2 regions of the Pantoea sp. Z09 genome follow, and region 1 is predicted to be linked to the other one. Evidence: predicted binding sites of a transcription regulator. Region 1 holds the regulator's gene; the other holds the start of a gene.
The links. The regulator PurR, encoded in region 1, represses purine synthesis genes. The targets are predictions, from matches to a motif close to CANGCAAACGTTTGCNTG.
Positions count from the first base shown of each region.

Region 2: a site for PurR is predicted at 1,087-1,104, ahead of cvpA (colicin V production protein). Genes of this name have one in related genera too.

Region 1 covers NZ_CP092373.1:2,090,149-2,094,209, reverse strand. The annotation lists gene punC (purine nucleoside transporter PunC) at 1-741, opposite strand, end outside; gene punR (DNA-binding transcriptional activator PunR) at 865-1,770, shown strand; gene purR (HTH-type transcriptional repressor PurR) at 1,767-2,792, opposite strand; gene MC269_RS10005 (YnhF family membrane protein) at 3,078-3,167, shown strand; gene MC269_RS10000 (C40 family peptidase) at 3,213-4,013, opposite strand.
Region 2 covers NZ_CP092373.1:1,146,481-1,150,541, forward strand. The annotation lists gene folC (bifunctional tetrahydrofolate synthase/dihydrofolate synthase) at 1-146, shown strand, start outside; gene dedD (cell division protein DedD) at 136-915, shown strand; gene cvpA (colicin V production protein) at 1,168-1,653, shown strand; gene purF (amidophosphoribosyltransferase) at 1,690-3,207, shown strand; gene MC269_RS05560 (UbiX family flavin prenyltransferase) at 3,321-3,890, shown strand.

The DNA.
Region 1 (4,061 bases):
TTGCGGGATATAGCTCAGGCCAATATCGGCTGGCGTCAGGCCCGCATCGGCGAGAATGAACGGCGAGCCGGTGAGCCAGGCGAAAAAGCTGGCGGAGCAGGCGGCGTAGATCAGCACGTTGCCGCCATAGACGCCCGAGCGCAGCAGGGCGAAAAATCCCGGCTGATCGACGGCGGTTTTCGGCGCGGGCGGGCGAGCGGGCAGGCGCAGCGTCACCAGCATCAGCGCGACGCCGGTGAGCGTCAGCACCAGAAAAATCGAACGCCAGTGAAAATGGCTTATCAGCCAGGCGCCGAGCAGCGGCGCCAGCGCAGGCGAAAGGGCCACCAGCGGCATAATGGTGGCGAACACCTTATTGGCGCGCGCGCGCGGATAGCGATCCACCACCAGCGCCTGCCAGCTGACGGCTGCGGCGCAGACGCCGATCGCCTGCAGAAAGCGCAGCGCCAGCATCAGCGCGACATTGTCCACCCACAGCATGCCGGCGCAGCCGAGCGCAAACAGCGCCAGTCCCATCAGCAGCACCGGCTTGCGGCCGATGCGATCGGAAAGTGGTCCCCAGAACAGCTGGCCGACGGCGAAGCCCGCCAGGAACAGGCTCATGCTGGCGCTAATCACGCCGGGAGAGGTATTAAAGCTGAGCTGCATCGCGCCAAAAGCGGGCAGATACATATCGGTCGCCAGAAAGCCCAGCATGCTGAGCAGGGCGAGATAGGGCATAAATCCTTTTGATAACGGCATGGTTTTACTCATTCTCATCATTAGTCAGGCAGGTTAAACGCGGCAAAGTGTAAAAGGGTGCGCCCGCCACTGTGAAACGCTAATATTTGCCGAGTGCTGTGAAAAAATTTGAAGGGAAAAAGCATGTGGTCTGAATATGCCCTGGAGGTGGTTGACGCGGTGGCGCGCACCGGCAGCTTTAGTGCGGCCGCCGAAGAGCTGCACCGCGTGCCCTCTGCCGTCAGCTATACGGTGCGTCAGCTGGAAACCTGGCTGGCGGTGCCGCTGTTCGAACGTCAGCATCGCAACGTGGCGTTGACCGCCGCGGGCGAACATTTTGTGCGCGAGGGGCGCGAGGTTATCAAAAAAATGCTTGCCACCCGGCGTCAGTGCCAGCAGCTGGCGAACGGCTGGCGCGGGCAGCTGAGCATCGCGGTGGATCGCATCGTCAAGCTACCACGCAGCCGTCAGCTGGTGACCGACTTCTACCGTCACTTCCCCGACATGGAATTGCACATCAGCTACGAAGTTTTTAACGGCGTCTGGGATGCGCTGGCTGACGGACGCGTCGACGTCGCCATCGGCGCGACGCAGGCGATCCCGGTCGGCGGCCGCTTCTCCTTTCGCGATATGGGCGCGCTCAACTGGCGCTGCGTGGTGGCGCGCCAGCATCCGCTCACCCGGCTGCCGCGGCTCGATGACGACGCGCTGCGCGCCTGGCCGTCGCTGGTGCTGGAGGATACCGCGCGCGCGCTGCCGCGCCGCATGACCTGGACGCTCGACAATCAGCGACGGCTGGTGGTGCCGGACTGGCAGGCGGGGCTGGCGTGTGTGCTGGAGGGATTATGCGTGGCGATGATGCCGGGCCATCTGGCGCGCCCGTTGCTGGATAAAGGCGATCTGGCGGAGCTGACGCTGCCGGCGCCTTTTCCCGAGAGTCCCTGCTGCGTCAGCTGGTCGGAAGCGGGCGCATCGCCCGCGCTAGGCTGGCTGCTTAGCTATCTGGGCGATGCGCAAACCCTGAATCAGGAGTGGCTGAGCGAGGATTAACGGCGGTAGTCGCGGAACGGGCCGTCGCCGACCGAGCGGCGCTCGATCAGGGTCGGATGCACCTCAATGGTCTGCGACTCTTCGCGTTTGCTGGTGATGCGGTCCAGCAGCATCTCCAGCGCTTTCTCGCCCAGCTGCGCTTTCGGCTGATGCACGGTGGTCAGCGCTGGCGTGAAGTAGCGCGCGTTGCGCACGTTGTCATAGCCGATCACCGAAATATCCTGCGGCACGCGCAGTCCCATCTCGTCGGCGGCGCAGATAGCGCCCATCGCCATGATATCGCCGCCGCAGAAAATCGCCGTCGGGCGCTGCTTCTGCTGCAGGATCTGCTGCATCGCCTGGTAGCCCGACTCCGGCTCGAAATCACCCTGCACGATCCACTCCGCGCGCACCGCGATGCCCGCTTCCTCCAGCGCTTTTAAAAAGCCCGCGTGGCGTCCGCCGCCGGTGTTGCGCTCCAGCTGGCCGGGAATGGCGCCGATATCGCGGTGACCGCGTTCGATCAGATAGCGTCCCGCCAGATAGCCGCCCTGGAAAGCGTTATCCAGCACGGTATCGGTAAAGTCGGCGCGCGATTCGCCCCAGTCCATGACCACCATGGGAATATTGCGGTTCTCTTCCAGCATCTTCAGCAGGTCGTCAGGATACTCAGAGCACATCACCAGCAGGCCATCGACGCGCTTTTGCGCCATCATCGACAGGTAGGCGCGCTGTTTCTGCAGATCGTTGTGAGCATTGCCGAGGATCAGGGTATAGCCGCGCTCAAAGCAGTGATGCTCAACCGCCTCGATGATTTCGGCGAAATAGGGTGCCTCGCTGGAGGTGGCAAGCAGCCCCAGCGTTTTCGTGTGATTGACCTTCAGGCTACGCGCAACGGCGCTGGGCGAGTAGTGCAGTTCCTGAATCGCCTGCCAGACGGCGTTGCGCGTCTCTTCCGCGACAAAGCGCGTTTTATTGATAACGTGAGAAACGGTGGTTGTGGAGACACCGGCACGCTTCGCGACATCTTTGATTGTTGCCATTAAAAAGAGACTCCAGAACTTATCAGTAAGCCGCTGATAAGCATAATGTTAATCGTTTGCGTCCGCCAGGATGGTTTTCTGTTAATTCGCTACAGTTTTTTGTCGGTGAAACACGCACTGGGCAGGACAAAACAGGGGCTGTTGCGTGCGAACGGCACGGGCGTTGCGTCAGTTGCGCAACAAAGGCGGGGATTCTAGCAAGGCTTGCGGGATAAAACGAGATTTTTACCGGCGACTGTGGGAAAATCCGCAAGACCCTGACAAATGTGTGGATAAGGAGTAGCTATGAGCACAGATTTAAAACTGGCGCTGATGACCACCGGCGCGGCGCTGCTGATGATCGTGGCCTTTAGCTTTACCGCCGTGATGCACTAACAGCAGCAATAAAAAAACCGGGGACATCCCCGGTTTTCTTTTTTCTTAGCGAATGGTTTTCGGCGTCATCATACGGCGCGCGCCGATATAGTGGCGCTGCCAGTAATCTTCCGACAGCGCGCTAATCTGAATATCTTTCCCGGTGCGCGGCGACTGAATAAACTTGCCGTTGCCGAGGTAAACCCCAACGTGATCCGCCGTGCCGCGGCCGTTGATGCGGAAGAAGACCAGATCGCCTTTCTCCAGCGACTCGCGCTTCACCTCTGCGGCGTCGCGCAGGTGGTACATCTCATTGGCGGTGCGCGGGATACGGAATTTCACTAAGTCCTTATAGGCGTACCAGACCAGGCCGCTGCAGTCGAAACCGGTATGCGGCGAGGTGCCGCCCCACTGATAAGGCTTGCCCAGCTGACCCATCAGCTTGGTCATCGCGGTTTCGCGCGCTTTTTGATAGCGCAGGCGATGGGACTTGCTCATTTTAATGGTGGTAGGATCGTCCGCTTCCAGCAGCCCGGCGCCCGCGGTTTTAGCCGTGCTTAACGGGCGCTGATGACCATAGCGCTTACGGGTGTTTTTAGCGGATTTTTTCTTGTCGCTGACGGGATGAGAGAGGGCGGCCGTGTCGAGTTTCTGCTGTTTTTTCAGTTTGAGTTTTTGCGCAGTCGAGGGGCGAGATTTTTTGGCGCTGGTTTTCACCGGACGGCGTTTGCGCCGCTCATCTTCACGCGCGCTCTTTTTTTCCGCTTTATGCAGACTGGCGTTAACCGGCGTTTGCGGCGAAGCCGACGCAATGTTCAGAAACAGCTGCGCGAAAGCTAAGATAAAAAGCGTAATCAGTAATCGCATCGTCCGGTTTCAGGGTTAGCGGTTACGACAACAGGCCGTAACGAGGTT
Region 2 (4,061 bases), 940 kb from region 1:
CGACAGCGTTTGCCGACGTAGAGAGCGCCTGGCAGGCGGCGCGTCGCGAGGCGGACGCGCAGGATATCGTGCTGGTGTGTGGATCTTTCCACACCGTGGCGCAGGTCATGGAATCGACAGAGATGGAGAAAGGTCGTGGCGAGTAAGTTTCAGAACCGCCTGGTCGGCACCATTATTCTGGTGGCGGTGGGCGTGATTGTGCTGCCGGGCCTGCTGGACGGCAAAAAGAAACACTATAAAGAGGAGTTCGCGGCGATCCCGCTGGTGCCGAAGCCCGACGATCAGCAGGACAGCGAGATGGTGCCGCCGGTGACGCAGCCGTTGCCTGCGCAGCCGCCGCAGGGTGCGGGCAGCGCGGTGAGCAACACCGCCAGCACGGCCAGCAATCCGGTCGCCGAACAGGGCAACGCCACGCCGCAGAGCAGCAGCGAGCCGAGCGTGGTGACGCCGCCGCCGGTGCATCAGAGTGCGCCGGCGAAGCCGCGCCAGACCGAGCAGCCGAAAGCGAAACCGGTGGAACAGCCGAAAGCGAAGCCGGTCGAGCAGCCGAAAGCCCAGCTGAAGCCGGTTGAGCAGCCAAAGCCGGTTGAGTCTAAGCCGGTCGAACAGCCAAAGCCGGTTGAGTCTAAGCCGGCGGAAACGCCGAAGCCCGCAGAGCAGAGCGCGCCGGCCGGTCAGGCCTACGTGGTGCAGCTCGGCGCGCTGAAAAACGCGGCGAAGGTCAGCGAAATCGTGGCGAAGCTGCGCCTGTCGGGCTATCGCGCCTTTACCGTGCCGTCGACGCCGGTGCAGGGACAAATTACCCGTATCTACGTCGGGCCGGACGCGTCGAAAGCCAAACTGCAAGGCTCGCTTGCCGAGCTGCAGAGCGTCTCTGGACTGGGCGGGGTGGTGAAACCCTACAGCGCGCATTAGGCCATTGATTGGCGCCGCCGATAGCATAAAAAGGCGGCGCCGCACAAGGCGCTAAACGCACAGATAAAATAAAAATTTGTTTTAATTCAATGGTTTTTAACGTTGAATCTGAGTCGGGCGAGGAAAGTTTTTTTCATCGCCCTTTTTATGGAAACAGAAAGGGAAAAGCGCTACGCAAACGTTTTCTTTTTCTGTTAGAATGCGCCCCGAACTGGATGCAGGGGTGCAGACGCACTGGCGCTGGAAGAGTTCATGGTCTGGATTGATTACGTCATAATTGCGGTAGTTGGTTTTTCGGCTCTGGTCAGCCTGATTCGAGGGTTTGTCCGCGAAGCCTTATCTCTCGTTACCTGGGGATGCGCGTCTTTTGTCGCCAGTCACTACTACGCCTACCTTGCAGTCTGGTTTACAGGTTTTGACGACGAACTGGTGCGTAACGGCATCGCCATCGCGGTGCTGTTCGTCGCGACGCTGATTGTCGGCGCGATAGTCAACTATGTGATCGGCTCGCTGGTGGAAAAGACCGGCCTGTCGGGAACCGACAGGGTGTTGGGGGTCTGTTTCGGGGCGCTACGCGGCGTGCTGATCGTCAGCGCGATGCTTTTTTTCCTCGACACATTCACCGGCTTTTCAAAAAGCCCGGACTGGCAGCAGTCCCAGCTCATTCCCCAGTTCAGTTCTATCATCAGATGGTTTTTTGACTACCTGAAAAGCACGTCGAGTTTTTTACCCCGGTGACACCACCGGGAGTGCGGCTAATGAGGAAATGACAACATGTGCGGTATTGTTGGTATCACCGGGTTTATGCCGGTCAACCAGTCGATCTATGATGCGTTAACGGTGCTTCAGCACCGCGGGCAGGATGCCGCAGGCATTTGTACCATCGATGCGCTGAAGTGCTTCCGTCTGCGTAAGGCGAACGGCCTCGTCAGCGATGTGTTCGAAGCGCGCCACATGCAGCGTCTGCAGGGCAACATGGGGATCGGCCACGTTCGCTACCCGACCGCAGGCAGCTCCAGCGCCTCTGAAGCGCAGCCGTTCTACGTTAACTCGCCGTACGGTATTACGCTGGCCCATAACGGCAACCTGACCAACGCGCACGACCTGCGCAAGCACCTGTTCGAAAAGGGCCGCCGTCACGTCAACACCACGTCTGATTCTGAAATCCTGCTCAATATCTTCGCGCAGGAGCTGGATCGTTTTCAGCATGACCCGCTGGAAGCAGACAACATTTTCGCTGCGGTGGCGGCGGTGCATCAGCAGGTGCGCGGCGCATACGCCGTGGTTGCCATGATCATCGGCCACGGCATGGTCGCCTTCCGCGACCCCAACGGCATTCGTCCGCTGGTGCTGGGCAAGCGCGTGCTGCCGGACAGCCGCGTCGAGTATATGGTCGCCTCTGAGAGCGTGGCGCTCGATACGCTGGGCTTTGAGTTCCTGCGCGACGTTGCGCCGGGCGAGGGCGTCTACATTACCGAAGCGGGCCAGCTGTTTACCCGCCAGTGCGCCGAGAACCCGAAAAGCAATCCCTGCCTGTTCGAGTACGTCTACTTTGCGCGCCCGGACTCGTTCCTCGACAAGATCTCTGTCTACAGCGCGCGCGTGCGCATGGGCACCAAGCTGGGCGAGAAGATCGCCCGCGAATGGGAAGATCTCGATATCGACGTGGTGATCCCGATCCCGGAAACCTCTACCGATATCGCGCTGGAGATTGCGCGCATTCTCAACAAACCCTATCGCCAGGGCTTTGTGAAAAACCGCTACGTCGGCCGCACCTTTATCATGCCGGGCCAGCAGCTGCGCCGCAGCGCCGTTCGCCGCAAGCTCAACGCTAACCGCGCTGAGTTCCGCGACAAGAACGTGCTGCTGGTGGATGACTCTATCGTGCGCGGCACCACCTCGGAGCAGATTATCGAGATGGCGCGCGAAGCGGGCGCGAAACGCGTCTATCTGGCGTCCGCCGCGCCGGAGATTCGCTTCCCGAACGTCTACGGCATCGATATGCCGAGCGCCACCGAGCTGATCGCCCACGGTCGTGAAGTGGATGAGATCTGCCAGCTGATCAAAGCTGACGCGCTGATTTTCCAGGATCTCAACGACCTGATTGAAGCGGTGCGCGAAGAGAACCCCGATATCGCCCAGTTCGAATGCTCGGTGTTTAACGGCGTCTACGTGACGAAAGATGTCGATCAGCAGTATCTGGAGTACCTCCAGTCGCTGCGTAACGACGACGCCAAAGCACTGCAGCGTCAGAATGAAGTCGAGAACCTCGAGCTGCATAACGAAGGCTAAGCGCGTTTTCAGCGATAATAAATGTGCTAACGGGGCGGAGAAATCTGCCCCGTTTGTTTTCGCAATCTGCAGCGGGTTATCATGGCGCCTCACTGAACAGGCAAGGAAGAAGTATGAAACGACTCATCATTGGCATCTCGGGCGCAAGCGGCGCGATTTACGGCGTGCGGCTGCTGCAGGTGCTGCAGCAGGTCAGCGAGGTGGAAACCCATCTGGTGATGAGTCCGGCGGCGCGTCAAACCCTGAGCCTGGAGACCGACTACAGCCTGCGCGACGTGCAGGCGCTGGCGGATGTGGTGCATGACGTGCGCGATATCGCCGCCAGCATCTCGTCAGGCTCGTTTAAAACTCTCGGCATGGCGATCCTGCCCTGTTCGATGAAAACCCTTTCCGGCATCGTGCACAGCTACAGCGACAGCCTGCTGACGCGCGCCGCCGACGTGGTGCTGAAAGAGCAGCGCAAGCTGGTGCTGGGCGTGCGCGAAACCCCGCTGCACATTGGTCACCTGCGCATGATGACCACCGCCGCCGAGCTGGGTGCGGTGATTATGCCGCCGGTGCCCGCCTTCTATCATCGGCCGCAGTCGATAATGGAGCTGGTGGATCAAACGGTTAACCGGGTGGTCGATCAGTTTGACATCACGCTGCCGCAGGATCTGTTTACGCGCTGGAATGGTGCATAAGCGCCTTTATTTGCACTTTTTAAGTGCGAATTCGCGCGGGCGATCACTCTTCGTGCATTTGGTGCACCAAAAGTTAACAAGGTCGCTTTTTCTCTCTGACATCGCTGATATATTCCCCTCACAAACTCGGCCGAACCGCCTCGCTGGCGGCGCGCCGGGCGCGCGAATGGC